One region of the Pseudoduganella aquatica genome, then DNA from elsewhere that is predicted to be linked to it. Evidence: predicted binding sites of a transcription regulator. Region 1 holds the regulator's gene; each other region holds the start of a gene.
The links. The regulator FNR, encoded in region 1, switches genes on or off when oxygen is low (the NO sensors DNR and NnrR bind a similar motif). The targets are predictions, from matches to a motif close to TTGATNNNNATCAA.
Positions count from the first base shown of each region.

Region 2: ccoN (cytochrome-c oxidase, cbb3-type subunit I) is a predicted target of FNR. The motif match lies at 3,283-3,296, and genes of this name have one in related genera.
Region 3: KT882_RS22220 (hemerythrin domain-containing protein) is a predicted target of FNR. The motif match lies at 2,851-2,864, and genes of this name have one in related genera.
Region 4: KT882_RS08565 (glycine-rich domain-containing protein) is a predicted target of FNR. The motif match lies at 2,915-2,928, and genes of this name have one in related genera.

Region 1 is NZ_CP086370.1:3,837,304-3,844,922, forward strand. Features, by position in the region: gene KT882_RS17145 (response regulator) at 1-529, opposite strand, end outside; gene KT882_RS17150 (hybrid sensor histidine kinase/response regulator) at 519-2,018, opposite strand; gene KT882_RS17155 (response regulator) at 2,019-2,432, opposite strand; gene KT882_RS17160 (sensor histidine kinase) at 2,429-3,910, opposite strand; gene KT882_RS17165 (TraR/DksA C4-type zinc finger protein) at 4,060-4,323, shown strand; gene fnr (fumarate/nitrate reduction transcriptional regulator Fnr) at 4,358-5,128, opposite strand; gene KT882_RS17175 (alpha-L-fucosidase) at 5,243-6,802, opposite strand; gene KT882_RS17180 (alpha-hydroxy acid oxidase) at 6,976-7,619, shown strand, end outside.
Region 2 is NZ_CP086370.1:308,092-315,710, reverse strand. Features, by position in the region: gene ccoG (cytochrome c oxidase accessory protein CcoG) at 1-47, opposite strand, end outside; gene ccoP (cytochrome-c oxidase, cbb3-type subunit III) at 22-996, opposite strand; gene KT882_RS01340 (cbb3-type cytochrome oxidase subunit 3) at 989-1,147, opposite strand; gene ccoO (cytochrome-c oxidase, cbb3-type subunit II) at 1,149-1,763, opposite strand; gene ccoN (cytochrome-c oxidase, cbb3-type subunit I) at 1,794-3,215, opposite strand; gene ccoS (cbb3-type cytochrome oxidase assembly protein CcoS) at 3,318-3,473, opposite strand; gene KT882_RS01320 (heavy metal translocating P-type ATPase) at 3,477-5,978, opposite strand; gene KT882_RS01315 (sulfite exporter TauE/SafE family protein) at 5,975-6,757, opposite strand; gene hemN (oxygen-independent coproporphyrinogen III oxidase) at 6,776-7,619, opposite strand, start outside.
Region 3 is NZ_CP086370.1:4,991,040-4,998,658, reverse strand. Features, by position in the region: gene KT882_RS22230 (DUF2804 domain-containing protein) at 1-343, shown strand, start outside; gene KT882_RS22225 (bifunctional acetate--CoA ligase family protein/GNAT family N-acetyltransferase) at 378-2,789, shown strand; gene KT882_RS22220 (hemerythrin domain-containing protein) at 2,939-3,673, shown strand; gene KT882_RS22215 (DUF349 domain-containing protein) at 3,746-6,343, shown strand; gene moaE (molybdopterin synthase catalytic subunit MoaE) at 6,340-6,798, shown strand; gene clpB (ATP-dependent chaperone ClpB) at 6,876-7,619, shown strand, end outside.
Region 4 is NZ_CP086370.1:1,945,852-1,953,470, reverse strand. Features, by position in the region: gene KT882_RS08580 (glutamine--tRNA ligase/YqeY domain fusion protein) at 1-77, shown strand, start outside; gene KT882_RS08575 (CHASE domain-containing protein) at 282-2,045, shown strand; gene KT882_RS08570 (glycine-rich domain-containing protein) at 2,181-2,813, shown strand; gene KT882_RS08565 (glycine-rich domain-containing protein) at 3,026-3,787, shown strand; gene KT882_RS08560 (hypothetical protein) at 3,860-4,102, opposite strand; gene KT882_RS08555 (hypothetical protein) at 4,353-4,634, opposite strand; gene KT882_RS08550 (NAD-dependent epimerase/dehydratase family protein) at 4,681-5,583, opposite strand; gene KT882_RS08545 (CDP-6-deoxy-delta-3,4-glucoseen reductase) at 5,595-6,620, shown strand; gene KT882_RS08540 (MFS transporter) at 6,711-7,619, shown strand, end outside.

The sequences.
Region 1 (7,619 bases):
GCAGCAGTTCGCCGATGCGCACCAGCGCCTCGCCGGCGGCGATCAGCTTGAACACCTCCAGCTCGCGGTCGGACAGCGCCTCGTGGTCGCCCGCCCCGCCGCCGCCCACCATCATGGCCAGCTTTTCCACCAGCGCCGGGCTCACGTGCTTGCCGCCCGCCGCCGCCTTGCGCACCGCCTCCACCAGCGTGGCGGTGGGCGCGTCCTTGGTCAGATAGCCCGCCGCGCCCAGCTTCAGGGCGCGCACCGCGTAAATTTCCTCGGAATAGGTGCTCAGTATCAGCACCGCCATGCGCGGGCACCCGGCGCGCAGCATCTTCAGCAGTTCCAGGCCGTTCTTGCCCGGCATGGTGATGTCCACCAGCGCCACGTCGAACTGCTGCTCGGCCACGCGCTGCATGGCCTCCTGCGCGTTGCCCGCCTCCCCCGTCACGGCGATGCCGCTGGCCGTACCCAGCATCAGCCGCACGCCGTTACGTGCAATCGCATGGTCGTCCACCAGCAGGACGGTGATTTCGTCATGCGTCATCTTGATTCTCCTCCAGCGGCAGGCGCAGCATCAGCACGGTGCCGTCCGGGCCGCCGGTGATGGCCAGCTGGCCGCCAAAACTGCGGCTGCGTTCATGCATGCCCAATATGCCCCAGGACTCCCGGCTTAGCAGCCCCTCGGCGGCGATGCCCTTGCCATTGTCGCTCACCGTCAGCCGCAGCGCGCCCGGCTCGCACGCCACATCTATCGTCGCTTGCGTGGCCTGCGCGTGGCGCACCACATTGGTCAGCGCCTCCTGCACGATGCGGAACAGCATGGTGCTGCGGTCCGCGTCCAGCTCCAGCGCGGCGGCTTGCGCGTCGATGCGGCACACGCAGCGCAGGCCGGCCCGCAGCGCCACCTGGTCCGCATACCATTCCAGCGCGGCCCACACGCCCAGCTGGTCCAGCACGCTGGGGCGCAGGTCGGTAATCACGCGGCGCACCGTTTCGATGGCGCTCTGCACCAGGTCCGCCGTGTCCGCCAGCAGCGGCTCGGGCGTGCTGCCCGCCGCCACCGCGCGCTCCTGCGCCACCAGGATGTAGGCGCGGATGCCGGTCAGCAGGCCGCCCAGTTCGTCGTGGATTTCCTGCGCAATGCGCTTGCGCTCTTCCTCCTTGATGCGTTCCTGGTGCGCGCCCAGGCGGCGCAGCTCGTCCTGCGACTGGCGCAGCGCCTGCTCGGCCGCCTTGCTGGCGGAGATATCGATCAGTATGCCTTGCAGCACAGGCCCGTTGGGGCCGGGCACGGGATCGGCCTGGTCGCGCACCCACAGCTCGCCGCCGCCGCGCGGCAGCAAGCGGTATTCGACGCGCAGCGCGCGGGCGGCGCTGCGGCAGGCGCACACTTCCGCCCAGGCAGCATCCCTGTCGTCCGGGTGCATGCGGGCGCGCAGCAGGCCGGAGTCGGCCAGCCATTCCTCGGGCGTGTAGCCCAGCAGCATGCGGATTTGCGGACTGACATACTGCAGCGCCCCGCAGGCGCCGGTGCCGGCCACGTAGCTGACGGCGTGGATTTGCTCGACGAGCGTACGGAAACGGGTCTCGGCCTGCTGCTTGTCCAAGCGCAGGCGCTGTTCGCGCAGCATGCGTTCGATGCCGGCCGGCAGCAGCTCCAGGTAGCGCCCGTCCGTGTCCTTGACCAGGTAGTCGCGCGCGCCGCGCCGCATGGCTTCGGCCGCCACGGTGGCGCTGTCGGCCCCGGTCAGCATCATCACCGGCGGCGCGGCGCCCTCGCCGCCGGCCAGCTTGGCCAGGCTGGCGAGGAATTCCAGGCCGGTCAGGTCCGGCAGGTTGTAGTCGAGCAGCACGCAGTCCACCTGGCCGGACAACGCCAGTTCCAGCCCCTGCTGGCCGGTTTCCGCCTCCAGCAGCGCATAGGCGCCGGCCGCGCGGAAGGCGCGGCGGCAGGCCATGCGGTCCACCATGTCGTCCTCGACGATGAGGACGCGCACAGGTTCCGTGGCGGCGGTGTTCGGCTTGTCCATCATTCAGGGCATCTCGCTGACGGTCCAGTAGCGGTCTATCGAGCGCACCACCTCGACGAAGGCGCGGTAGTCGACCGGCTTGGCCATGTAGCCGGCCACGCCCAGCTCGAAGCTGCTCAGCTTGTCCTGCTGCTCGGCCGAGGTGGTCAGCACGACCACAGGGATGGGCCGCAGCGCCGCGTCGTGCTTGGCTTCGCGCAGGAACTCGATGCCGCTCATGATGGGCATATTCAGGTCCAGCAGGATGATGCAGGGCCGCGCACAGTCCGCGCTGCGCAGGTAATCCAGCGCGGCTTCGCCGTGCTCGACCGCCACCACGGGGTTGCCCACGCCGATTTCCTTCAGCGCGCGTTTAATCGTCATCACGTCCACGGTGTCGTCTTCGACCAGGAGGATGGGCTTGCTGGCATTCTTCATAGGCATTCCTTGGGCCAGGTGAAATAGAAAGTGGCGCCGGCGCCGGGCGCCGACTCGACCCAGACCCGGCCACGGTACATTTCCACGATCTTCTTGACCAGCGCCAGGCCCACGCCGGTGCTTTCCACGCGGTCGCGCGGGGCCAGGGTCTGGAACAGCTGGAAGATGCGCTCGAAATGGCGCGGCTCGATGCCGGGGCCGTTGTCCGTCACGGCAAAGCGCCAGTGGCTGCCGTCGTCCTCGCAGCTGACGGTCACCTGGCCGTCCGGACGGTGCATGTATTTGATGGCGTTGGAGATCAGGTTGTGGAACACCTGCTGCAGCCGGGTCGGTTCGCCGGCCACCGTGGGCAGGCCCGGCGCCACCGTGATGGCGATGCCGGGCGGCGGCGCCAGCAGGTCCAGCACCTCGGCCAGCACCTTGTTCAGGTCCACCAGGGCCACGGCCTCGCGCACCCGTCCCACGCGGGAGTACTGCAAGATGCCGTCGATCAGCGCGCCCATGCGGTGCACGCGGTTGATGAGCAGGCGCATATGCTCCTTGCCCTCGTCGTTGAACAGGGCGGCGTAGTCGGTGGCCAGCCAGTCCGCTAGCGAGCCGATGCCGCGCAGCGGCGCCTTCAGGTCGTGCGAGACCACGTAGGCGAAATTGGTCAGTTCCTCGTTGGCGCTGCTCAGTTCCTGCAGCAGTTGTTCGGACTTCTGCTCGGCCAGCTTGCGTTCGGTGATGTCGCGCACCAGGCCGGTGTACATGCGCTTGCCGCCCAAGGTCATCTCTGCCACCGACAAGTCCATGGGGAAGACGCTGCCGTCGCGCCGCAGGCCCTGCACTTCGCGGCCCTTGCCGATGATGCGTTTTTCGCCGGTGGCGCGGTAATGCGCCAGGTAGCCGTCGTGCGCGCTGCGGTGCGGCTCCGGCATCAGCATATTGATGTTGCGGCCCGCCACCTCCGCCTCGCGGTAGCCGAACATGCGCTCGGCGGCGGGGTTCAGGCGTTCCAGCATGCCGTGTTCGTCGATGGTGATAATGCCGTCCACCGCCGTTTCAAACACGGCGCGCATGCGCGCTTCGCTCTCCTGGAGCGCCTGTTCGGCGGCCTTGCGGGCGCTGATGTCGTGGATGGTGGCCATCACCATGGTCTGGCCGTCCGGGCTGCGCAGCGGCGACAGGCTGACCTCGACCGGGAATTCGCGTCCCTCGCGGTGGCGGCCGGACAGCTGGGCCCCCGCGCCCATCGCGCGCGGATGCGGCTCGGCGGTGTAGCCTTCGCGCAGCGCCTGGTGGCCGTGGCGGAAGCGTTCGGGTATCAGCGTCTCCACCGGCAGGCCCTGCAACTGCTCCTGCGTGTAGCCGAACAGCGCTTCCAGGGCCGGATTGGCGAGCGCAATCGCGCCGCCGCGGTCTACGATGAGGACGGGATCGGTGGCGGCTGCCAGTAGCCAGGCCAGGCTTTGGTCGGCGATGGGGGGATTTTGCATGCCGCAATCATACGAAAGATGCCCGCCCCGGTAAAGCCTTAGTGTCCGCAGCGGAAATTCGGCGGCAATTTGACCTGGATCAAACCAGCCACTGACGCGGAACGCCCGCTTCCCATACAGTTACACCCATGGGAACGGCGGAGAACGCAATGCACTCGGTAGACAGCGAAACGGCGGCGGAACTGGAGCGCATGCTGTTGAGCGAGCGGGCGCGAGCGGCGCGCAAGCAGGCAACGTGGGAGCTGGAGGTGGTGGAACTGGCGCTGGCGCGGCTGGCGGACGGCAGCTACGGCGCATGCCGCCAGTGCGGCGCGGCCATTGCGCTGGCCCGCTTGCTGGCGCAGCCGTCGGCTGCGCACTGCCTGGCTTGTCAGCAAAACATCGAGCGGCGCTACCAGGTGGAACAGGAATAGAGGACGGGAAGCAGGCGGGGCGCCAGACAGCGCCTCAGGCGGCTTCGCACTCAGGGGCAAAGCGGCCGGCGGCCAAGTCTTGCAGGCCGGCCAGATCCAGGATGCGCAGGTCGCGGTTGTTCAGGCTGATCCAGCCGGCCTTGCGGAAGCGCGCCAGCAGGCGGCTGATGCTCTCGATGGTCAGGCCCAGGTAGCCGCCGATGTCCTCGCGCGACATGCGCAGCTGGAAGCTTGCAGGCGAGAAGCCGCGCGCCGCGTAGCGGGCGCCCAGGGAGGTCAGCATCAAGGCCAGGCGCTGTTCGGCGCGCATATTGCCCAAAAATAGGGCAACCGCCTGTTCGCGCTGGATTTCACGCGCCATGACGCGGTGGAACTGGTGCATCAGCTCGGGCACTTCGGCCACCAGCTCCTGCAGGCGGCCAAAGGGGATTTCGCACACTTCGCTGTCCTCCAGCGCCACCGCGCTGCAGCTGTGCTGGCCGGTGCCTATCGCTTCCATGCCCAGCAGGTCGCCGGCCATGTGGAAGCCGGTAATCTGCTGCTCGCCGCGCTGGTTCACCTGCGCGGTCTTGAAATGCCCCAGGCGCACCGCGTACAGGCTGCCGAATCCCTGCCCCATGCTGAACAGCTGCTCGTCGCGCTGCACTTTGCGGCGGCGCGAGATGATCTGCTCCAGGCGGTGCATCGCATCCTCGTCCAGTCCCTGCGGCAGGCACAGGCGGTTGAAGCTGCACAGGCCGCAGCGCGGCTGGGGCTGCGCCTTGGCTGGGGCGGAAGATGCGATGTGGATGGTGGCGGTGGTCATGGTCGGCTCCGGTGCATGGGCTGCGCTGTCGATGCGGACAGTATCGCCCGCACCGGGCCTGGGCGGTATCGGGTATTCCGGCTGGCTGCTGTAGGGGATCCCCTACAGGCCAGCTCAGAAGGTGATTTTCAGCGCCGACGGCGCGCCGCCCAAGGCGCCGGGCGCGCTGGAAATACCCTCCACCGTCAGGCCTTCCTGGGTCTGGCGGAATGGCAGCGCGCCGTCGCGGCCCAGCTGTTCCACGCCCCTCACCTTGCCGGCGCCCGGTCCCAGTACGCGCAGCACCACCGAGCCGTCGCGCGGCGCGCCGATGGCGTAGACCGCCGTGCCCTTGGATGTGAAACGCCATCCCTCCTCGCCGAACTGCTTCCAGGGGCGGGTGCCGTAGATGGCCTCGCCATTGGCGTCCAGCCATGCGCCCACGTCCAGCAAGGTGCGCTGCTGCTCCTCGGGGATGGTGCCGTCGGCCTTGGGCGAGAGATTGAGCAGGTAGAAGCCGCCCTTGCTCGCCGTGTCGACCAGGCGGCCAATAATGGCGGCGCCGCCGGCCACCTTCATGCCGTTGGTGTAGCCCCACGTGCTGCCTATGGTGTCGTCCACCATCCACGGGCCGGGCCGGATGTCCGGCGGCGAGCGCACGCCTATCTTTTCAAAGTCGATAATGGATCCGACCTGTTGGGCGTCGTCGTTGCTGGGCGCGTAGGCGACGAATTTGGTGCTGATCGAGACTTCCTTGTTCCAGGCCTGGGCGCGGTTGTAGTAGTAGGCCGCCACGCGCAGCTTGAGCGGGTCCAGCACGCGCAGGTTGACGCCGTTGTCGAACCACAGAATGTCGGGCTGGTACTGGTCGATCAGCTCCAGGTTGCGGTTCACCCAGTCGGTCAGGAAGCGCGCCATGGCGGGCTGGCTGCGATCGGCCACGTTGTAGAAGGCCGCCCATTCCGGGTCGTACAGGTCGGCCTTGGCCGCTTTCAGGCGGGCTTCCAGCGCTTCGGGCGGGTTGATGAAGGTGAAGTTCTCCACCCCGTGGTTGGACACGCCGAACTTCATGCCCTCCTTGCGCACGGCGGCCGCCAGTTCGCCTATCAGGTCGCGCTTCGGTCCCATGCGCTTGGCGTTGAAAGGCGTAACATGGCTGTCCCAGAGCGCGAAATTGTCGTGGTGCTGGGCGGAGGGCATCACGAACCGGGCGCCGGCGCGGCGGAACAGCGTGGCCCACTGCGCGGCGTCGAACTTCTCCTGCTTGAACCGGGGGATGAAATCCTTGTAGCCAAAGCGTTCCGGCGGCCCGAAGGTTGCGGTGTGCCAGGCCAGGTCGGCGCCGTACATATGCTTTTCATACCATTCGTTGTGGTAGGCGGGCACCGCGTACACGCCCCAGTGCATGAAGATGCCGAACTTGGCGTCCTCGAACCAGGCCGGGGTGCGGTAATTCTTGCGGATAGACTCCCAGTCCGCCGCGTAGGGGCCGGGCGGCAGCGGCGTGGCGACGGCGGCATCGGCAGCGGCCACGGTGGCCGGGGTGGCGGGCGGCCCCATCACGCCGTAGTCGTACAGCTTGGACTCGGGCACGCCGCCCCGGTCCGGCTTGGGCAAGGGGCCGGCGTCGGCACCGGTCAGGGTGGAAGCGAGGACGGCCAAGGTTAGACCGGACAGCAATGGCGCGCGCAGCATGGTTTGCCCCTGTAATTATAGAAATGACGACTAGCGTATCGCGCGGGCGCATTTCGCGCACGTTTCGCTTTGTATCACTCATAAACATGATTAGATTGCGCCAGCCGTTGACACTGGCGTGACGACTATCGATACTCGGAAGCCATCCTAATCAGACCTATAACAATACCCCCATGGCAGTCATCACCGAGATTGAAGACCTGCGCCTGCAGGCCAAGCGTCGCGTCGCAAAAGCTATTTTCGGCTACGTCGATTCCGGCTCCTACACCCAGGGCACCATGCGCGCCAACAAAAGCGACCTGGAAGCCATCCATCTGCGCCAGCGCGTGGCCGTGAATGTGGACCAGCGCAATACCGCCACCACGCTGGCCGGCCAGGATGCGTCCATGCCGGTGGCGCTGGCCCCGGTAGGCCTGACGGGCCTGAACTACGGCGACGGCGAGATCCTGGCAGCGCAGGCGGCCGAGGAATTCGGCGTGCCCTTCACGCTCACCACCATGAGCATCTGCTCCATCGAGGACGTGGCGGCGGCCACCACCAAGCCGTTCTGGTTCCAGCTCTACGTGATGCGCGACCGCGCCTTCGCCGCCGACCTGATCGCGCGCGCCAAGGCCGCCAAGTGCTCGGCGCTGGTGCTCACGCTGGACCTGCAGATCCTGGGCCAGCGCCACGCGGACCTGCGCAACGGCCTGACCGTGCCGCCGCGCCCTACCCTGTCCAATATCGCGGACATGCTGAGCAAGCCGTCGTGGTGCGCCAGCGTCCTGCTGGGCAAGCGCAAGACCTTCGGCAACCTCGACGGCCACGTCAAGGGCGC
Region 2 (7,619 bases), 3.3 Mb from region 1:
TCCTCGCGGGCGGCGTACATCTTAATGACTTGTTCCGGCGCGTTCATTGCTGTTGCCTTGTGCTGGAGCGGCTGCCACAGCCGGTTGATTCGACAAGCCCCATACGTAGGCGGCCAGTACATGCACCTTGCCTTCGCCGAGGAAGTCCGCGAAGGCCGGCATGGTGTTGTTGCGGCCCTTGCGTATGGTTTCCATGATGGTTTCGGCGCTGCCGCCGTACAGCCAGACCTTGTCCGTCAGGTTGGGCGCGCCCAGGGCCTGGTTGCCGGTGCCGGCGCCGGTGTGGCAGCCCATGCAGGCGTTGAACTTGCTCTTGCCGAACACGGACTTGATCGGATCGGCCGCGCCGCCGGAGAGGCTCAGCACATAGTGCGCCACGTTTTCCACGTCCTTGTCCGAACCGAGCGCCGCGCCCATGGGCGGCATCACGCCGTGGCGGCCGTTCATGATGGTGGTCTTGATCACGTCCGGCGCGCCGCCGTACAGCCAGTCCTTGTCGGTCAGGTTGGGGAAGCCCTTGTTGCCGCGCGCGTCCGAACCGTGGCACTGCGCGCAGTAGGTCAGGAACAGGCGCTCGCCTATGGCCTGCGCTTTCGGATCAGCGGCCACCGCCGTCAGCTCCTGCTTCAGGTACTGGTTGAACAGCGGGCCGTATTCGGCCTCGGCCTGTTTCAGTTCGGCGCCGTACTGGCCGCTCGATTTCCATCCCAGCTTGCCGGCGTAGTCGCCCAGGCCGGGGTACAGGAACAGATAGGCCAGGCCGAACACGATGGTGATGTAGAACAGCCACATCCACCAGCGCGGCATGGGCGTATTCAGTTCGGTCAGGTCCTCGTCCCAGATATGGCCGGTGGTGCCGACCGGTGCGTTCACGTCTTTCAGCGCCTTGACCTTGTGCTTGGACTGCGAATACAGCAGCACCGCGCAGCCGAACACGCCAAGCATGGTGAGCGTGATGATGTAGTAGTTCCAGAAGCCGCTGGTGAAGTCAGACATGGTCGTTCTCCTCGTCCGCGAACGGCAGTTGCGCCGCTTGCGCAAAGCCGGCCTGGTTGCGGCGCGCGTATGCCCACGCGACGATGCCGATGAAGGTGATGAATGAGATGACGGTCATCACGCGGCTGGCGTTGTCAAACAGGTTTTCCATGTCAGTTCCTCGTCTTGATCTGGGTGCCCAGGCCTTGCAGATAGGCGATCAGGGCGTCTTCCTCGGTCTTGCCTTCCAGCTCGGCCGGGGCGGCGGCGATTTCCGCGTCCGTGTACGGGTCGCCCAGGCGCTGCAGCGCGCGCAGGTGCGGCACGATGTCGGCCGGCTTGAGCGCGGACTTGGCCAGCCAGGGGTAGTTCGGCATATTCGATTCCGGCACCACGTCGCGCGGGTTGGCCAGGTGGGTCTTGTGCCATTCGTCGCTATAGCGGCCGCCCACGCGCGCCAGGTCCGGGCCGGTGCGCTTGGAACCCCACTGGAAGGGGCGGTCGTAGACGAATTCGCCGGCCACCGAGTAGTGGCCATAGCGCTCGGTCTCGGCGCGGAAGGGGCGCACCATTTGCGAGTGGCAGTTGTAGCAGCCTTCGCGCACGTACACGTCGCGGCCGGCCAGGCGCAGCGGGCTGTATGGCTTCAGGCCCGCCACCGGTTCGGTGGTCGATTTCTGGAAGAACAGCGGAACTATCTCCACCGCTCCGCCCACCGACACCACCAGCGTCACCAGCACGATCAGCAGCCAGGGGTTCTTCTCTATCCATTCATGCGAAAATTTCATTTGATAGCTCCGTAGTGGTTGTCCTGAAACTCAGGCGGCTTTGAGTTCGGGGATGCGGGCGGTGGCGGTGTCGCGGCCGCGCAACGTCATCCAGGTGTTGTAGCCCATCACGCACATGCCGCCCAGGTACAGCAGGCCGCCGCTGAAGCGCACCACGTAGTAGGGGTAGGTCGCCTTCACGCTTTCAACGAAGGTGTAGGTCAGCGTGCCGTCGGGATTGACCGCGCGCCACATCAGGCCCTGCATCACGCCGGCGATCCACATGGCGGCGATGTACAGCACGATGCCGATGGTGGCGACCCAGAAGTGCAGGTCGATCAGCTTGACGCTCCACATCTCCTTGCGGCCGGCCAGGCGCGGCAGCAGGTAGTAGATCGAGCCCATGGTGATGAAGCCCACCCAGCCCAGCGCGCCGCCGTGCACGTGGGCGATGCCCCAGTCGGTGTAGTGCGACAGCGCGTTGACGGTCTTGATCGACATCATCGGGCCTTCGAAGGTGGCCATGCCGTAGAACGACAGCGACACGATCATGAACTTGAGGATAGGGTCGGTGCGCAGCTTGTGCCATGCGCCGGAGAGCGTCATCATGCCGTTGATCATGCCGCCCCACGACGGCGCCAGCAGGATCAGCGAGAACACCATGCCCAGCGACTGGGTCCAGTCCGGCAGCGCGGTGTAGTGCAGGTGGTGCGGACCGGCCCACATATAGGTGAAGATCAGCGCCCAGAAGTGGACGATGGACAGGCGGTAGGAGTACACCGGCTTCTCGGCCTGCTTGGGAATGAAGTAGTACACCATGCCCAGGTAGCCGGCGGTCAGGATGAAGCCCACCGCGTTGTGGCCGTACCACCACTGGATCATGGCGTCCTGCACGCCGGTGTACATGGAGTAGGACTTGGTCAGCGAGGCGGGCATGCTCATGCCGTTCACCACGTGCAGCAGGGTCACGGCCAGGATGTAGCCGCCGAAGAACCAGTTGGCCACGTAGATGTGCTCCACCTTGCGCTTGATGACGGTGCCGAAGAACACTACCGCGTAGGCGATCCATACCAGCGCGATCAGGATGGTGATGGGCCATTCCAGCTCGGCGTATTCCTTGCCGCGCGTGAGGCCCATGGGCAGCGTGACCACGGCGCTCAGGATCACGGCTTGCCAGCCCCAGAAGGTGAAGGCGGCCAGCTTGTCCGAGAACAGCCGCACCTGGCAGGTGCGCTGCACCACGTAGTAGGACGTGGCGAACAGGCCGGAAATGCCGAACGCGAAAATGACGGCGTTGGTGTGCAGCGGACGCAAACGCCCGTAGGTAAGCCAGGCGATGTCCAGGTTCAGGCTGGGCCAGGCCAGCTGGGCGGCGATGATGACGCCAACCAGCATGCCGACTATGCCCCAGACTACCGTGGCGATCGCGAATTGCTTCACGATCTTGTAGTTGTAGTTCAGAGTGTGATCCACTTTGTGTTCTCCCAAGAACGCTTTGATGATGTATGTCAAAGGTTACGTGGGTGGACTTCAAAAAACTTTGATGTGGATCAAAATTGGCCGAACCAGGAGGGGTCAGGAATCCTGCGCCGCGTCGTCGTCCTGCAGCACGCGCAGGCCGGGGCCGACCAGGTCGTCGAACTGGCCGCTGTCGGACGCTTTGAAAAACACCCACAGCGCGCCGAAGACCAGGGCCACGCTCAAGGGAACCAGCAGATACAAGGCTTCCATAGTCTATCCTTTTTCATTACGCAGCCGCAGCGCGTTGAGGACCACCACGGCGGAACTGAGGGCCATGCCCGCGCCGGACAGCCAGGGGTTCAGATAGCCCAGCGCGGCGGCCGGGATGGCCGTGAGGTTGTACAGCGTGGCCCAGGCCAGGTTCTGGCGCATCACGGCCATGGTGCGCGCGGCGGTGCGCGCGGTGTCGGCCACGGCGCCGAGCTGGCCGTTCATCAGCACCGTGTCTGCGTGGGCTTGCGCCAGCGCCGCGCCGCTGCCCATGGCGAAGGAGACGTCGGCCGCGCTCAGCACGGCGGCGTCGTTGATGCCGTCGCCCACCATCGCCACCACCGCCCCCTCCTGCTGCAGCTCCTGTACATAGGCCAGCTTTTGCTGCGGCAGGAATTCGCCGCTGGCCAAGGGGATGTCCAGGCTGCGCGCTACGCGCAGCGTCAGCGCTTCGCCGTCGCCGCTGAGCAGCACCAGCTGCTTGCCCTGCGCGCGGAAATAGTCGACGGTGGCTTGCGCGTCCGGTCGCAGCGCGTCGCAGAGCAGGAAGCGCGCAATCCACGCGCCGCCGCTGCCCAGGTACACGGGAGTGCCGTCGCCGTCGCTGTCGCCAGGGGGCGTGGCCAGCATGGCGGCGCCCGCAATGCCGGCCACAAAGGTTGCGTTGCCCAGCCGGTAGCGTATGCCTTGCACCGTGCCTTCCAGGCCCTGGCCCGGCAACTCCTGCACGTCTGTGGCGTTCCAGCGCGCCATGACGGCCGCTTCGCCCGCCGCCGCCAGCAGCGCACGGCCGATCGGGTGCACGCTGTTCGCTTCCAGCGCGGCGGCCACTTGCAGCGCGGCGCTGGCGGCGGTGCCGCCGAGCGCATCGATGCGCTGCACCGTGGGCCTGCCTTGCGTGAGCGTGCCGGTCTTGTCGAACACGATATGGGTGGCGCGGTGCAGCGTTTCCAGCACGTGGGGGCGCACGATCAGCACGCCCTTGCCCAGCAGGCGGCCGGTGGCGGCGGCCAGCGCGGACGGCGTGGCCAGCGACAGCGCGCAAGGGCAGGACACCACCAGCACCGCGATCGCCACGGGCCAGGCGCGAGCCGCGTCATGCCAGCTCCACCAGGCGAAGGCCGTCAGCGCGAACAGCAGCAGGCCAGCCACGAAGCGCGAGGCCGCGCGGTCCGCCCACTGCGCGAGCTGCGGCTTTTCAGCGCCCGCGCCTTCGATCAGCTTGAGCAGGCCCGAGAGCGTGCTGTCGCTGGCGGGTTTGTCCACGCGCGCCACCACCACGGCGCTGGCGTTGATGGCGCCGCCCGGCACGCTGGCGCCCGGCGCCCGGTGCTGCGGCGCGCTCTCGCCGGTCAGCAGCGACAGGTCGACCGAGGTCTGGCCTTCGACGATCTCGCAGTCGGCGGCAAAGGCTTCGCCGGGTTTGACCAGGATGAAATGGCCGGCGCGCAGCGCCGAGGCGGCCACGGTGCTGCCGCCGCGTCCGAGCGGCCAGTCCGGCAGGCGCGTGGCGGAAGCGGGCAGGCCGTGCTGCATGCGTTCCAGCGCGGCGGATGCCTTGCGCCGCGCAGCCAGTTCCAGGTAGCGGCTGCACAGCAGCAGGAAGATGAACATGGTCACGGAGTCGTAGTACACGTCGCCGTGTCCGCGCCAGGTGGCGATGCAGCTGGCGCCAAAGGCGGCGGCGATGCCCAGCGCCACCGGCAGGTCCATGCCGAGGGCGCGGGCGCGCAGGCTGTTCCACGCGCCACGGAAGAAGGGCAGCGCCGAGTAGCAAACGGCGGGCAGCGTGAGCAGCAGGCTGGCCCACTGCATCAGCGCGGCCATGCTGTCGTCCAGCGTGCCGTCTTCGGCCAGGTAGGCGGGGGCGACGTACATCATCACCTGCATCATGGACAGGCCGGCCACGAACAGCTGGCGGCCCAGCGTGCGGCCGGCCTGCTGCAATTGCTTGCTGTGGCGGGCCGCGTCGTAGGGCCAGGCCTGGTAGCCGATGGCGTGCAGCGCGCCGAGTATGTCGGCGGGCTGGCAGCGGTCCTTGTGCCATCGCACTTGCAGGCGCTCGGTGGCCACGTTCATGCTGGCGTGCTGCACGCCGGGCAGCTGCATCAGGCGGCGTTCGATCAGCCACACGCAGGCTGCGCAGCGTATGCCTTCCACCAGCAGGGTTGCTTCGGAGTCGGCCGGGTTGCCGTCGCGCGCGGCGAAGCGGGGATCGGCGTTGTCGTACAGAGCCAGTTCGGGCGGCGCAAGGCTGGCTTGCGCGGCGGTAGCTGCGTAGCCGCTGCGTTCGCGGTAGTAGGACGACTGGCCGGCGTCGGAGATGGCCTGGGCGACGGCGGCGCAGCCGGGGCAGCACATATCATGCTCAACCCCGTCTATCAGCGCCGGCCAGCGTTCGCCGCCACCCAGCGGCAGGCCGCAGTGGTAGCAGTGGGCGGGCTGGGGAGAAGTCCACGCGGCCGTTGTTGCGGTATGCGCTGCGGCATGCACAGGATGGGTCATGGCCGGGCTCCGACGCACAGGGCGTCCATCCAGCCGTGGGCCGCGATGGCATCCGGCATGCCGAGCGCCTGCAGCAGCGGCGATGCGGCGCCGCTGGCGCGCAGCAGGCCCAGTAGGCCGAAGGCGAGTACCAGCAGGCCGCAGGCGGTGCGAACCGCTGGCCGCTGCAGTCCTTGCCGCACTTGCGCGCCCAGCAGGCCAAGCGCCGTCAGCATGGGCAGGGTGCCGAGGCCGAAGGCCAGCATCACGGCGGCGCCCTGCACGGCCGAGCCGCTCAGGGCGGCGGTCAGCAGCATGCTGTAGACCATGGCGCAGGGCACCCAGCCCCACAGGCCGCCCAGGCAGAGGGCTTTCAGCGGCGTGTCCATCGGCATCAGGGGGCGCAGCAGCGGCTGTATGCGCCGCCACAATGCGCCGCCCGCGCTTTCCACGCGCGCCAGGCCGCGCCAGGCGTTCATCAGGTAAAGGCCGAGGGCGACCAGCATCAGGTTGGCCAGCCCGAAGGCGGCGTTCTGCCAGTGCGCGATTTGCGCCAGGCTGGCCGCGCCCCCGGCCAGTCCGCCCGCAACGGCGCCGGCCAGCATATAGCTGCCTATGCGCCCGGCGTTGTAGGCAGCCATGCGCAGCGCCGTGCCGTGCACGGCGGGCGCGATGGGAATCACGCGCCGGCCTGACGGCATGGCGGTCAGCGCGCTGACTATGCCGCCGCACATGCCGGCGCAATGCACGCTGCCGGCCAGGCCGACCAGGAATACCGGCAGCAGGTTCAAGCCGTTCATGGCAGTGTCATTTCCGCTTCAGATGGTCTTCGAGTAGCGCAGCGGCTGGACATTGGCGGCGCCCTGGTCCTGCGCGCGCGGCATGCCGAGGTAGCGGTCGAACACCATGCAGATATTGCGCACCACCAGGCGGCCTTTCAGCGTCACCGACAGCCATTCGCTGTCGATGGAGACCAGCCCCTCCTGCTCCAGCGCGCGCAGCTGTTCCAGCTCGGCGGCGAAGTAGTCCGCGAAGCGCAGCGGGTAGGCCAGTTCGATGGAGGCGATCGACAATTCAAAATTGCACATCAGCTTTTGAATCACCAGGCGCCTGAGCAGGTCGTCCGTATTGAGCTTGATGCCGCGCGCCACGGGCAAGCTGCCCTGGTCCAGTTTTTCGTAGTAGGCGTCCAGCGTTTTTTCGTTCTGGCTGTAGGTGCTGCCCACCGAGCCGATGGCCGATACGCCCACCGCCACCAGGTCCGCTTCCGCGTGCGTGGAATAGCCCTGGAAGTTGCGGTGCAAACGGCCCTGGCGCTGGGCCACGGCCAGGTCGTCGTCCGGCTTGGCGAAATGGTCCATGCCGATATACACGTAGCCGGCCGCGGTCAGTTCGCGGATGCACAGGGCCAGCATGTCCAGCTTGACGTTGGCCGGCGGCAGGTCGGCATCAAGGATGCGGCGCTGCGGCTTGAACAGGTGCGGCAGGTGCGCGTAGTTGTACAGCGCAATGCGGTCCGGGCCGGCCGCGATCACCTTGGCCATGGTCTGGCGCATGGTGTCCAGGGTCTGCTTCGGCAGGCCGTAGATCAGGTCTATGCTGATGGAGCGGAAGCCCGCGTCGCGCGCGGCCTGCATCACGGCCAGCGTTTCCGCTTCCGGC
Region 3 (7,619 bases), 1.2 Mb from region 1:
TAATCTGGAACTGGGTTTCAATTTGCAGGCCGGCTATTTCGGCGGCCACGAGAATGCGCTGTGGCTGGACGGCCAGGTGCACGCGCTGGGGCCGGCCCATTTCATCTACGACCAGGCCGACCCGCTGGCGCGCTGGCATATCTTCACCGAGGACGACCTGCTGGAGCTGTTTTTCACGCCGGAAGGCGCGCGCCGCCAGGACAAAAACCTGGTGGTGGCGGCCAGCCGCTATGTGCAGCCCATAGGCACTTTTACCGGCTGGGTGCGCAGCAGCGCGGACCAGCCGAAACGCATGGTGACGCAGCTGGTGGGCGTGACCGAAGACCATACCTCGCGCTGGTGAGCCCGGACGGGCGCGCGGGCTGAAAGGACGGCCGATGAGCATCAGGAATTTCAACAGTCTGTTCGACCCCGGCTCGGTGGCCGTGATAGGCGCTTCGCTGCGGCCGGGCAGCCTGGGCGCCATCGTGCTCACCAATATGGCCGAGGGCGGCTACGCGGGCGCGCTGTGGCCGGTCAATCCCAAGTACGACGAACTGCTGGGCGTGCGCTGCTACAGCAAGGTGTCGGCCCTGCCCAATGCGCCGGACCTGGCCATCATCTGCACCCCGCCGGCCACGGTGCCGGGCCTGATCGCCGAGCTGGGCGCACGCGGCACACGCGCCGCCGTGGTGCTCAGCAAGGGGCTGGACGAGACCCGCAGCGGCGGCAAGAGCGCGCGCCAGGCCATGCTGGAGGCGGCCAAGCCGCACCTGCTGCGCATCCTGGGGCCGGGCGGGGTGGGCCTGCTGGCGCCGCACAGCGGCCTGAACGCCAGCCTGGCCGAAGGCGGCGCCAAGGCCGGCAAGATCGCCTTCGTGTCGCAGTCGGACGCGCTGATGGCGGCGGTGCTGGACTGGGCGCGGCTGCACGGCATCGGCTTTTCCAAGTTCGCCTCGCTGGGCGAGCGCGCCGACATCGACCTGGGCGACCTGCTCGACTTCCTGGCTGACGACAGCGACACGGCGGCCATCCTGGTCTACATGGAAAACCTGGCCTGCGCGCGCAAATTCATGTCGGCGGCCCGCCTGGCCGCGCGCGCCAAGCCGGTGATCGTGCTCAAGGCGGGACGCGACGCCAGCGACCCGGTCTACGACGCCGCCTTCCGCCGCGCCGGCATGCTGCGCGTGCATTCCACCGAAGACCTGTTCGACGCGGCCGAAACGCTGGCGCATGCGCGCGCATTGCGCGGCGAGCGGCTGGCCATCGTGGCCAACGGCGGCGCCCTGGGCACCATCGCCACCGACGCGCTGGCCTATGCGGACGGCAAGCTGGCGCCGCTGTCGCCCGAGACCGTCAAGCTGCTGCGCGCGGCCCAGCCCGAGGTGGCCGCGCACGGGGCGTCCGCGCCGCAAAATCCGTTCCAGCTGGGCGGCGCGGCCACGCCCGAGCAGTACGTGGCGGCCTTCGAGGCGCTGCTGCGCGAGCCGCAGGTGGACGCCGTGCTGCTGATCCATGCGCCCGCCACCGGGGTGGACGCCAGCCGCATCGCCGCGCTGCTGGCGCCGCTGGCGCGCGGCTCGGGCAAGAACGTGCTGTCTTGCTGGCTGGGCGGCGCTTCGGTGGCGGGCGCGCGCCGCGTGTTCGCCGAGGCCGGCCTGCCGAGCTACGACACGCCGGAGCAGGCGGTGCGCGGCTTTATGCAGATGGCGCAATACCGCCGCAACCAGGAATTGCTGATGGAAGTGCCCGGCCAGTTTCCGCCGGGTAGCAAGCCGGAACGCGCCGCCGCGCGCGCCGTCATCGCCGCCGCCATGGCCGAGGGGCGCCAGGTGCTGGAGCCAGAGGAAACCCGCGCCGTGCTGGGCGCCTACGGCATCCGCATGGCGGAGCAGGGCAGCGCGCCGCCGCCGCATAGCGACGAGCTTGCCATCGGCGTGCATGACGATCCCTCGTTCGGTCCGGTGATCAGCTTGTCGCGCGGCGGCCCGGCCGGCGCGCGCGCCCGAGCGGATGCCCGCGTGATCGGCCTGCCGCCGCTCAACATGGTGCTGGCGCGCGATTTGCTTGAACGTTCCGGCCTGGGCGACGGCGGCGATGCGGTCTGCCACACGCTGATACAGGTGTCCGACCTGGTGGCAGACACCTGCGAACTGGCCAGCCTGAGCATAGATCCGCTGCTGGCCGGGCGGGACGCGAACGGGGGCGGGGACGGCGGCGTGCTGGCGCTGGGCGCGCGCATCACGCTGGGCGCGCCGCGCGCCAGCTACCGTCTTGCCATCCGCGCCTATCCGCAGGAGCTGGAGCAGGAAGTGCAGTGGCAGGGAGGGCCGCTGACGCTGCGCCCGATCCGGCCCGAGGATGCGCCGCAGCATGTCGAATTTTTTGCCAGGATAGATCCGGACGATGTGCGCCTGCGCTTCTTTTCCGCCATGCGCGAACTGCAGCCGGCGCAGCTGGCGCGGCTCACGCAAATCGACTATGACCGCGCCATGGCCTTTATCGCCACGCGCGTCGGTAGTGGGGGCCGGCCCGAAACACTAGGGGTAGTAAGGGCTGTTGCAGACCCCGACAATCAGCATGCCGAATTCGCTATTTTGGTGCGTTCGGACTTGAAGGGAAAGGGGCTTGGCGCTATTCTGTTTCAAAAGCTGGTCGAATATTTCCGCAGCCGAGGCACTGCGGCGATAGTCGGCGAAGCGTTGTCTGAAAATGGCGGTGTCCAGCAGCTGGTCCGGCGCTTCGGCGGCACGGTCAGTCCGTCGCCGGAACCAGGGATGGCCAATTTGCTGCTCAAGCTGCAAGCATAGCGATTCGCCTAAGCTGCGCTTGGAGGCAAACCGCATCACCAAGCTCTAATAACGGGACAGTTTGTGCTAGATCAAAGTCCCGGTCGTCGCGTTTATTTACACTTTTACTTCCGCCTCGTCGCATTGTGTGATTTCAGCTTGGAGTAAGAATGTTAACGGCCACCTACACCTTGGTTGCTCTGTCCGTCGAGCAAGCCAACATCCGCGTCAGTTTGCTTTCGTTCCAAAAATACGTGCAGTCCACCCTGCTGCGCCAGAACAGCCTGACCTTGTCGCAGCTCGAGTTCGCGTGCGAATCGCTGAACCGCCTGTACCAGGCTTGCCATTGGCGCAAGATTGAGATGTATCTGATCCCGGCCATCCGCCAGGCCACCGAGCAGGCCAACCAGCTGCTGGAGGAGCTCAACCGCCTGAACGACGTGGCGCTGGGCGTGATCCGTTCCTTGCAGCAGCAGGTTTCCGAGTCGAAAGACGAGTCGGAGCAGCGCGTGCAGGAAATCTGCTCCGGCATCGACGCCTTCTGCGAGTCGCTGCTGCAGCGCCTGGACAAGGAGGAGAAGGAACTGTTCGCCGTGGCGCGCACGGCCATAGGCGGCGAGGCCTGGTTCGCCATCGCCAACCAGTTCCTGCTGCACGACGCCAACGTCGCCGAAGCGCGCCGCTGCAAGGGCGGCCAGCTGCACCTGGTGCAGACGCCGGCGGCCAGGCCGCGCGCCGCGCAGGGCCGGCAAAGCGGGCAGGACGTGATGGACGACGCGCTGCTGCCGGCGCTGGCTGTGCTGCCCGTGGTGCTGCCGGACGAGGAGCTGGATCCGAACATCGCCGTGTCCGAACTGGTGCGTCCGCGCCGCCAGCGGCCGCTCAGCCGCGCGCTGGCGGACTAGCAAATAAATAGGGGGCAAAGAATTTGGCGTTCCTTTGCTATCATGGTGGTTTTGATACAGCGATAGCCCATCATGTTCGAATTCCTCTTCAAGCGCCCCGGCGATGCACCCAACGGCCAGCCGGCCGACGCCGGGCAGGCTTCCGCCGCCGTGGCTGCGTCCGTGCAAGCTGAGCAGACCGCATCGCGCCGCGCCGCGCAGGCCGAGCGCGCCAAGGCGCTGGCCGAGGACGAGGCTGCCGCCGTCGAACTGATCTTGCAGAGTGAATTTGCCGACGTGCGGCTGGCCGCGGCCGCGCACGTGGTGTCGCAGCCTGCACTGGAGCAGGTGCAGCAGGCCATGCGCAACACCGACCGCCGCGTGGCCAAGCTGATGCAGTCGCGCCTGGACGCGATCCGCCACCAGCAGGCCGAGCAGCGCCAGGCCGAAGCTGCCATCGCCAACGCGCGCAAGCTGCTGGCCGACGAAAAACTCACGCCCAACCAGGTTGCCGAGCTGGACCGCTTGTGGAAGGTGATCGCCGCCACCCCGGCGCTGGCGGAGGAATTCAACGGCGTGCGCGGCGCGCTGGGGCAGCGCCTGGAAGACCAGGTCAATTTGCAGCGCGCCGCGCTCGATGCGCTGGCCGCCGTGCGCCGCGTGGCGGCGGGCCAAGCGGACGCCGCCGAACTCGATGCGCTGGCCGAGGAACACGCCAAACATGTGGCCGCGTCCGAAAAAGGCGCTTTGCCGCGCAATCTGCTGGGCGATTTTGAGACCGCCATGAGCGAGGCGCGCGCCAAGCTGGCCGCACAGGCGGCCCGCAGCGCGGCGCAGGCCGGCGCCGAAGCCGAAGCCGGCGCCGCAGCGGCCGCCGCCGATGACGCAAGCGCTTTGCAGGCTGTTGCCGGCGTCAATGCTGCCAACGGCGCCGCCCATGCCAACGCGGCCGGCAGCGATCCTGCCGAGGCTGCAGGCGAGCCCGGCGCAAAGCCGCACGCCGCCGCTGGCGCCGCCAACGGCTCAGCCAAGCCGGCCGAACAGCGCCACGCCAAACCGCGCGACCTGTCGCCCGCCGCGCAGGAAGCCGCCCGCGAAGCCAACAAACGTTTCATGGCCACGCTGGACGCCATGGAAGCAGCGCTGGCCGAAGGCCAGCTGCACATTGCCAACGATCATGACAAGGCGCTGAAGGAGACCAAGACCGGCCGCCTGAGCACGGCCCAGGCCGACCGCCTGGCCCACGTGCGCGCCGACCTGAAGCGCCTGGGCGACTGGGCGCGCTGGGGCGGTAACGTTTCGCGCGAGGAACTGGTCAAAGCCGTGGAAGACCTGAAAGGCCAGCAATTGGCCATGGCCGAGCTGGCCAAGAAAGTGGGCAGCATGCGCGAGCGCTGGAAAGCGCTGGACGTGGTTTCCGGCGCGGCGCCGAAAGGCTTGTGGGAGCGTTTCGACACCGCCTGCACCGCCGCCTACGCGCCCGCCGCCGCCCACTTCAAGCACCTGGCCGACGAACGCCACACCAACGCCGCCAAGGGCCAGGCGCTGATCGCCGAGGTCGAGGCGCTGCAGGCCAAGTCCGCCGCCGGCGAACCCGACTTCAAGGCGCTGGCCGCCGCATCGCAGCGTTTCCGCCAGGCCTGGGGCCGTTTGGGGGCCATTGACCGCAAGGAAAAGAAAAAGCTGGACACCGCTTTCGGCAGGGCCATGGACGCCATGCTGGCCCCGCTGGAGAACCAGCGCAGCATCGAAGTGGCGTGCCGCGAGCAGCTGATCGAGGAAACCGCCAAGCTGAATCCGTCCGACCGCCACACGCTGGACACGCTGCGCATCCTGCAGGAACGCTGGCAGGAGCACGCCAAGGCGCTGCCGCTGGAGCGCAAGCAGGAGCAGGCGCTGTGGCAGCGCTTCCGCGCCGCCTGCGACGCCATTTTTGCCGCCCGCAAGGAATCCGCCCACGCCGCCGACCATGAGCGCCGCGCCCATCTGCACGCCCGCGAGGCAATCTGCGCGCAGCTGGAGCAAGCCACCTTCAGCGGCGACGACAAGGCCCAGCAGGCCGCCATCACCAAGGCCCTGCGCGACGCAGCCAGCGCCTGGCACGCGTCCGGCCAGGTGCCGCGCGCCAGCGAGCCGAAGATCGAAGCGCGCTACAAGGCCGCCGTCGCCGCCGTGCAAGCACAGGGCGACGCCATCCGCAAACGCGCCGGCGCCGCCCAGGCCAACGCGCTGCGCGACAAGCTGCGCCTGGCCCAGGCGCTGGAGGCCGAGCTGGCCGGCGCAAACGGCGTCGATGCCGCCGGCTGGGACGAGCGCTGGAAAGCCTTGCCCGCCCTGGCCAATGAATATGAGCGCGCGCTGCACACCCGCTTTGCTTCCGCGCTGGCCGCGTCGGCGGAGGAGGGCAAGCGCAGCGCCTACGCCGGCCAGCTGGAGGCCTCCCGCGCCAAGCTGCTGCAGGAAGTGCTGCGCCTGGAGATTGTGGCCGGCGTGGACGGCGGCGCCGAGTTTGCGCGCGAACGCCTGAAAATGCAGGTCGAAGTGCTGCAATCGTCGCTCAAGTCCGGCCAGAAGCCGATGACGCAGGCGGCCCAGTTCCTCCAGCTGTGCGCCATGCCCGCGCTGGCGGACGCCCGCACCGCCACCCGCATTGAACAGCTGTTCCGCCGCATAGGCGCGGAGGCTAAATGACGCAGGTACGGGTGCAGGCGGAGGACTTCGATGTTGCCGCCGAAGTGGCGCAGCTGCGCGCCGGAAACGCCAAAGTGGGCGGCATCGTCACCTTTGTGGGCACCGTGCGCGACCTGAATGAAGGCGCGGACGTGGCGGAAATGGAACTCGAGCACTATCCGGGCATGACGGAGCAGTCGATCGAAGCCATTATCGAGCAGGCCAAGGCGCGCTGGCCCATCTACGGCGCGCTGGTAATCCACCGCATCGGCCCGCTCAAGCCCACCGAGCAGATCGTGCTGGTGGCGGTCACCTCCGCCCATCGCGGCGAGGCCTTTGCCGCTTGCGAGTTCATCATTGATTTCCTCAAGACCGAAGCGCCGTTCTGGAAAAAAGAGCAAACCCCCGAGGGCGCCCGCTGGGTCGACGCCCGCGTCAGTGACGACGCCGCCTTGAAGAAATGGACGGTTTCTTGATGTAGATCAGAATGCTCGCCTTGAAAACCGCTTGCGCAACCCAATTTGCACAGTAGACCAATTCAGGAGCATTCGACATGCGGCAAGACAAACTCACTACCAAACTTCAGGAAGCCCTGGCCGACGCGCAAAGCTTGGCCGTGGGTAACGACAATCCCTATATTGAACCAGTACACCTGCTGGTCGCCCTGGTCAACCAGGACGACGGCAGCGCGCGTTCGCTGCTGCAGCGCGCCGGCGTCAACGTCAATGGTCTGACCAATGCGCTGAAATCCTCGCTGGAGCGCCTGCCCAAGGTGTCCGGCACCAGCGGCGACGTGCAGGTCAGCCGCGAGCTGATGGGCGTGCTCAACCTGGCCGACAAGGAAGCGCAGAAGCGCGGCGACCAGTTCGTGTCCAGCGAAATGATCCTGCTGGCGCTGGCGGACGACAAGTCGGACGCCGGCAAGCTGGCGCGCGAGAGCGGCCTGACCCGCAAGGCGCTGGAAGCGGCCATCGACACCGTGCGCGGCGGCGGCAAGGTGGATTCGCAGGAGGCCGAAGGCCAGCGCGAGGCCCTGAAAAAATACACGCTGGACCTGACCGAGCGCGCCCGCGCCGGCAAGCTGGACCCGGTGATCGGCCGCGATGATGAAATCCGCCGCGCCATCCAGGTGCTGCAGCGCCGCACCAAGAACAACCCTGTGCTGATCGGCGAACCGGGCGTGGGCAAGACCGCCATCGTCGAAGGCCTGGCGCAGCGCATCGTCAACAATGAAGTGCCGGATTCGCTGCGCGGCAAGCGCGTGCTGTCGCTGGACATGGCGGCCCTGCTGGCGGGC
Region 4 (7,619 bases), 1.9 Mb from region 1:
ACAGGGTCGATAGCCAGCCCGGCAAACCGGTGTTCAACCGCATTGTGACGCTGAAAGACAGCTGGTCAGCAAAATAGATACCAACTGCATACCTGTTTAGATTAAACCGCCTTCGGGCGGTTTTTTTTTGTGCGTAGCGCAACAGCCCCCCCTAATCGCCGGAAAAGATACTTGACGGAATCAATTGGCAATCTATATATTAAATTAACTTTTTACAAAGCAACATTGGGAACATGGGCGCCTTCATCGCACGAAAAAAACTGTTCTCACCCAGGCAACCTTTGTGGTGGACAGGCCTGCTGCTGTCGCTGGGTGTGGGCGCGGCGCTGCATGGCTTCACGTCCAATTCGCTGCAAGCCGAAGCAAGCGCGCGCTTCCGCACGCAGGCGCGCAGCAGCCAGTTCAATATTGCCACCGCCATCAAAGCCTATACCGACGTGCTGCGCGGCACGGCCAGCTACTTCCAGGCGGTCGACTCCATCACGCGCGAGAATTTCCACCGCTATGTGCAAGGCCTGGACCTGGCCCACAATTTCCCCGCCATCGTCAGCATCAATTTCGCCCAGCACGTGCCGGCCGGCCAGCGCGCCGCTTTCGAGCAGCATGTGCGCCGCAGCGCCCGCCCCGGCCTGGACGGCTACCCGGAGCTGGTGCTGAAGCCCGGCGACAGCCAGGCCGACGCGGCCATCCTGTCGCTGATCGAGCCCATTGCCGGCCTGGAAGCCAAGTTCGGCGTCGACATCGCGGCGCGGCCCGTCGTGGCCGAGTCGCTGGCGCAGTCGCGCGATACCGGCATGCTGAGCGCGTCGGGCCTGCCCATCGGCTTCGACCGCCTGCCCAACCGCCAGGCGCTGGCCATGCGGCTTCCGGTGTACCGCCCCGACCTGCCGATCAACACGGTGCCGGAGCGGCGCGCCGCCTACCTCGGTTCGGTGGGCATAGGCTTCAGCGTGAACCGGCTGGTGTCCGAGGCGCTGGCGGAAATTCCCGTGCGCAACGCGCGCCTGACGCTGCGCGACGTGAGCGAAGGCAGCCCCACCGCCGCCACGCTGCTGTACGACAGCGCCGACGCCAGCCCGGGCGGGGCCGGCAACGAGCGCATGATCACCTGCGTGCTGCCGATCGACTTCAACGGCCGCCAATGGCAGGCCACCTTCACCGCGCCCATGAGTTCGCTGTACTCGCGGGTGGACGCCCTGCTGCCGTGGCTGGCGCTGCTGACCGGTTTCGCCGGCACCATGCTGATGTACGCGCTGTTCCACACCCTGTCCTCGTCGCGCCTGCGCGCCATCCGCATGGCCAAGGACATGACGCGCGAGCTGCGCGAAAGTCAGGCCAAGCTGCAGCTATCGCACCACAAGCTGCGCCGCCTGGCCGCGCACGCCGAGCAGATCAAGGAGGAGGAGCGCAAGCGCATCGCGCGCGAGATCCACGACGACCTGGGCCAGAACCTGCTGGCGCTGCGCATCGAGGCGGACGTGCTGACCACCCGCACCAGCCACCGCCATTCGCGCCTGCACGAGCGCGCGCGCTGCACGCTGGCGCAGATCGACCACACCATCAAGAGCGTGCGCCAGATCATCAACGACCTGCGGCCCAATGTGCTGGACCTGGGCCTGAGCGCCGCCGTCGAGTGGCAGATCGAGCAGTTCCGACAGCGCAGCGGCATCGTGTGCGAGCTGATCGAACACAGTGCCGACATCGACCAGGGCATCGACGACAAGTGCGCCATTGCCTATTTCCGCATTTTGCAAGAGTCACTCAGCAACATCCTGCAGCACGCCAACGCCAGCATGGTACGGGTGGAACTGCGCCGCCAGGACGGCGTGCTCAGCATGAGCATCAGCGACAACGGCGTAGGGCTGCACGACCGCAGCCGCAACAAATTCGGCTCCTTCGGCCTGGTCGGCATCGAGGAGCGCGTGAGCATCCTCGGCGGCAGCTGCGCCATAGGCGGCAGTCCCAACGCCGGCACCACCATCCTCATTACCGTCCCCGTCCCCACTCTCCCGCCCGCCTACCCGCACCGCCTCGGGACCGTCTAGGCTGCGTCTAGGACAATTCTGTTGCGATTAGGAATTTACTGACGATAGCTTGCGATTTATCAAGAATGGGCTAGGGCAACTGGTCAAAAATCGTTCCTGTAGCACCCCATCCATCACGTTGAAAGGAACGAGCACATGAATGCGAACGACGACCTCAAGGCTATCGCGGCACTGGATCTGGAACCGATCAAGGTCAAACTGATGCACGAGGAATCCGGCGAAGGCTGGACGCTGGAACGTGCCAACGCCATCGAATTCGAATACCGGCGCTTCCTGATCCTGATGAAAAAATTCCCGCAGGAACAAACGGCCCCGCTGGTCGACGTCGACACCTTCTGGCACTACCACATCCTCGACACGATGAAGTACGCGGCCGACTGCGAGGCGGTGTTCGGCTACTTCCTGCACCACTTCCCGTATATCGGCCTGCGCGGCGAAGACGACATGGAAGCCCACCACCGCGTCGGCGAGCGCATGAAGGAACTGTACGAAGCCACCTTCGGCGAGGCCTATGTGCGCGGCGCGGCCAACCAGGCGGCGTTTTCAGGCGTGGCCACCCAGGCCGCCTTCTCCGGCGCCGCCGCCAAAACGGCGTTCTCGGGTGTGGCCGCCAAGATGGCCTTCTCGGGCGTGGCCGCCAAGGCCGCGTTTTCGGGCGTCGCCACCAAGGCAGCCTTCTCCGGCGTGGCGGCAAATACGGCCTTTTCCGGCGCGGCCGCCACCGCCGGGTTCTACACGGAACGTCCGCGCCTGCCTGCGAGCGCCTGATTAACTAGCGGATTGATAGTGTCGCGGGGGCAGCACAGCCCCCGCGCACGATTGAAAAACATCACTTGCATTCAGCAACAGCTTGCCTATACTAGGATTCGTTGATCTACATCAACACTCGTTCCCAGCTCCGAACGATCCTGCACCGGCCGCTTCGGCCCGACTCACCGCGTGCCCCCAATCCACTCGTCTCTCAGTAAAGGATGTCACTCATGATTTCTGCTGAACGCTTCCAAGCCATTGCCGACCTCGATCTGGAACCGATCAAGGTCAAACTGATGCATGAAGAATCCGGCGAGGGCTGGTCGCTGCAAAAAGCCAACGCCGTCGAATTCGAATACCGCCGCTTCCTGTACCTGATGAAGACTTTCCCGCAGGAACAGACTGCGCCGCTGATGGACGTGGACACCTTCTGGCACTACCACATCCTGGACACGATGAAATACGCGACGGACTGCCAGGCCGTGTTCGGCTACTTCCTGCATCACTTCCCCTACATCGGCCTGCGCGGCGAAGACGACGAGGCAGCGCACCACCGCGTGGGCGAGCGCATGAAGGAACTGTACGAAGCCACCTTCGGCGAAGACTACCTGCGCGCCGAAACGGCCTACTCGGGCGCGACGGCAGTGGCCTACTCGGGCGCGACGGCCCAGGAAGCCAAAACCGCCTACTCCGGCGCCACCGCGGTAGCCTATTCCGGCGCTACCGCCCAGCAAGCGAAGACCGCCTACTCGGGCGCGACAGTGGCCTACTCGGGTGCAACGACCCAGCAAGCCAAGACCGCTTACTCCGGCGCCACCGTGGCCTATTCGGGCGCCACCACCCAGCAGGCCAAGACCGCCTACTCGGGCGCGACCGTCGCCTATTCCGGCGCCACGGTAGCCTACTCCGGCGCAGTGCAGAAGCCGGCCCAGCCAGCCGCAGCGGCCGGCGACATGTACTCCGTGCGTCCGCGCATCACGCCGGCAGCGTAATTCCGGCGCAGCAATGAAAATGGCCCCCTCCTGTTGCCAGGCGGGGGCCATTGCATTTTTACGTGCGGCTTATCAGGCAGCCATCATCTCGCGCAGTTCACGGATGCTGAAATCGCTGATTTCATGCATGCGGATCAGGATGGTGGCGCCGATAGGCAGCGTGTTGTGGCGGATTTTGCTGATTACCGGCGGGGCCACTTCCAGGGCGCGCGACAGCGCCGCATCGTTCTTGAGCTGCAATTTTTCAATAATTGCGTCGAGGACCCGGTTCGGGTTGTAAGTTGCCGAAGCAGTAATTTCTTTAAGAGACGTCATCGGATTCGTTCAGGTTCGGGTCGTCTTCTTGGAAAAAAAACGACACATTGACAAAATATTTACCGGAAAAGTACGGGATGGACACTAGCCTACATAGGTCACTTGCTATGTTTTATAGCATCTAGGCCGTATGATACACGCTTTTATTGCCCAAAGGCCAATCCAGCACGAAAAAAGTGAGAATTAGAGAGAATCTTTCCCTACTTACTGTGCTAGGAAATGTTAAACGTGCTTTCCGGGCAAGACATAGTCAATGAGCAACCCTGTAACCGGCGGCCAGAAACAGCCACTCCACGGTCAGCAAGGCGCTGAGCTGGGCGATATTTCCTGGGAGCACAAAGGTGAACTGCGGGGAAGGGAAAACCGGACAGAGGGTGAGGCCGGCGCCGCCATCGATACCATTGCCGTATTGCCAACACCACCCCAGCTGCCTGCGGATTTCGTCCGGCGCCGGCGGCGGCCGCTGGGCCTGGCTGCGCTGCATCATATACGCGCGGACTTGTTCTTTGCTGGGGTGCGGGACGGGCTGCATGGCGTCTCCTGCCAAACTCTTATCGATTTATTATCTGCCTTTTTGCTTACACCTGCCTTTCAGTTGGCGCCAGCTGTTGTAAGCAGTCCACAACCCGTTCATAGCGCAAACGAACGCCCAGCTCGCTTTTCAGGCGCGTATTGCGCATGCGGCGCGACTCGGACATAAACGACAGCAAGGCCGGCGTGACCACCGCCGCCAGTTCGGCGCGCGGCAGGCGCGGCGGGCGCGGCAGGCGGAAGGCGTCCGCCACGGCGTCGAAATAGGCCGCCATTTTCATGTCGCTGTCGTCCACCGCGTGGTAGACCCGGTTCGGCGCGCCCCGGAACAGTGCGCGCGCAATGATGCGCGCCAGATCGTCCGCGTGGATGTGGTTGGTGTACACGTCGTCCTGCTCGAGCAGCGCGGGCGTGCCCAGGTCCAGGCGCTTGAGCGGCAGCCGGTCCGCCGCGTAGATGCCGGGCACGCGCAGGATGGACAGCGTGGCGCCGGTGCGCAGCGCCCAGCGCCGCAGCACCTGCTCCGCGTCCACCCGGCGCCTGGCGCGCGCATTGTGCGGCGCCACCGGACGGCTTTCGTCGAACCAGGCGCCGCCGCAATCGCCGTAAACACCGGTGGTGCTAATGTAAACCACGCGTCCGGCCTCGGGTAAAATGGCGGTCACATTGCGGCTGCGGCTGTCGCGCAGGCCCTCGGCGGGCGGCGGCGCCAGGTGCACCACGTAGTCCGCCAGCCCTTTCAGGCGGCGCAGGCTGGCCGGCTTATCCAGGTCGGCCACCAGCGGCACGGCGCCGGCGGCGCGCAGCTCGGCGCGCCGCGACGGCTGGCTGGTGACGGCGAAGATACGGAACCGCGCGCGCAGCAAGGGCAGCAGGCGCAGGCCTACGTCGCCGCAGCCCAGCACCAGCAGGCGCGGCCGGGCAATTTTTTTAGCGTTTGAGATTTTCATTTAAGGATTGTATGACTTTCCAGATTACTGTTCAGCCCAGCGGCCACCAATTCTCCTGCGACGAGGACGAAACCGTCCTGGCGGCGGCCATGCGCGCCGGCGTGGGGCTGCCGTATGGCTGCAAGAACGGCGCATGCAGCTCGTGCAAGGGCAAGGTCATCTCCGGCAGCGTGACGCACAAGGCGCACCAGGCGCGCGCGCTCACGCCGGAAGAGGAAGCGGCAGGCATGTCGCTGTTCTGCTGCGCCACGCCGCACGCCGACCTGGTGATCGAAGCGCGCGAAGTGGCGGGCAGCGGCGACTATCCGGTCAAGAAAATGCCGTCGCGCGTGTCCACCATAGAAAAAGTGGCGCCGGACGTGGTGGTGATCTCGCTGCAGCTGCCGGCCAATGAAACGCTGCAGTACCGCGCCGGCCAGTATATCGAGTTCCTGCTGCGCGACGGCAAGCGCCGCAGCTACAGCATGGCCACCGCGCCGGACAACGGCCCCATCACCCTGCACATCCGCCACATGCCGGGCGGCCTGTTCACCGACCAGGTGTTCTCCACCATGAAAGAGCGCGACATCCTGCGCTTCGAAGGCCCGCTGGGCACCTTCTTCGTGCGCGAGGACAGCGACAAGCCCATGGTGCTGCTGGCCTCGGGCACCGGCTTCGCGCCGATCAAGGCCATCGTCGAGCACCTGGTGCAAACCGGCTCCAAGCGCGCCATGACCTTGTACTGGGGCGGCCGCCGCCCGCAAGACCTGTATATGGACGCGCTGTGCCGCGAGTGGGCCGCCAAGCTGCCCAACTTTAACTACGTGCCGGTGGTGTCGAACGCCGAGGCGGAGGACAACTGGAGCGGCCGCACCGGCTTCGTGCACCAGGCCGTGATGGCCGACCTGCCCGACATGTCCGGCTACCAGGTCTATTCCTGCGGCGCGCCCATCATGGTGGAAACCGCCAAGGCCGACTTCGTGGCCAAGTGCGCGCTGCCGGAAGAAGAGTTCTACGCCGACGCCTTCACCACCGAAGCCGACCTGGCCGCCTTCTGACGCGGCGGGCCGGGCCGCCGGCAAGCGCAGTTGTCTGACATCAGGCACAATGATGGGCTACGCCAGCCCGTCATTGTCCTGATTGTCCCTATGTCCCGCTCTTCCGCCAACGGCTTCTCCGTCCTCCGACACCGCAATTTCGCTTTCTACCTGGCCGCGCGCGTGCTCGGCACGCTGGCCGTGCAGATGCAGCATGTGGCCATCGGCTGGCATGTGTATGCGCTGACCGGCAATCTGTACGACCTGGGCCTGATCGGCCTGGCGCAGTTCGCGCCCTTCCTGCTGCTGATCCTGCCCGCCGGCCACGTGGCCGACCGCTACAACCGCCGCAACATCATCGCCTTCTGCCTGGGCGCGCAGCTGCTGTGCGGTTTGCTGCTGCTGGGCTTCACCCTGACCGGGCTGGGCATTGTCTGGCCGGTGTTCCTCATCCTCACGCTGTTCGGCTGCGCGCGCGCCTTCATGATGCCGGCCACCCAGGCCGTGCTGGTGAACATGGTGCCGGCCGAGGACTTCAGCAAGGCCGTCGCGCTCAGCTCGTCCACCTTCCATATCGCCGTCATCCTCGGCCCCACGCTGGGCGGCCTGCTGTACTTCTACGGCCCCACCACGGTGTTCCTGGCCGCGTCCGCGCTGCTGGTGGTGGCGGTGGGGCTGATGTGCCTGACCAAGGCCGCGCCGCAGGCGGTGAGCAAGGAGCCGGCCAGCTGGCACAGCGTGCTGGAAGGCCTGCGCTTTGTGCTGTCGCGCCCGGTTGTGCTGGGGGCGATGTCGCTGGACCTGTTCGCGGTGCTGTTCGGCGGCGCCACCGCCCTGCTGCCGGCGCTGGCGGCCGACGTGCTGCACGTCGGCCCGAGCGGCCTGGGCCTGCTGCGCACCGCGCCCGGCGCCGGCGCCGCGCTGTGCTCGGTGGCGCTGGCCTTCTTCCCCATCACGCGCCGCGTGGGCCTGTGGATGTTCGGCGGCGTGGCGCTGTTCGGCGCCTGCACCGTGCTGCTG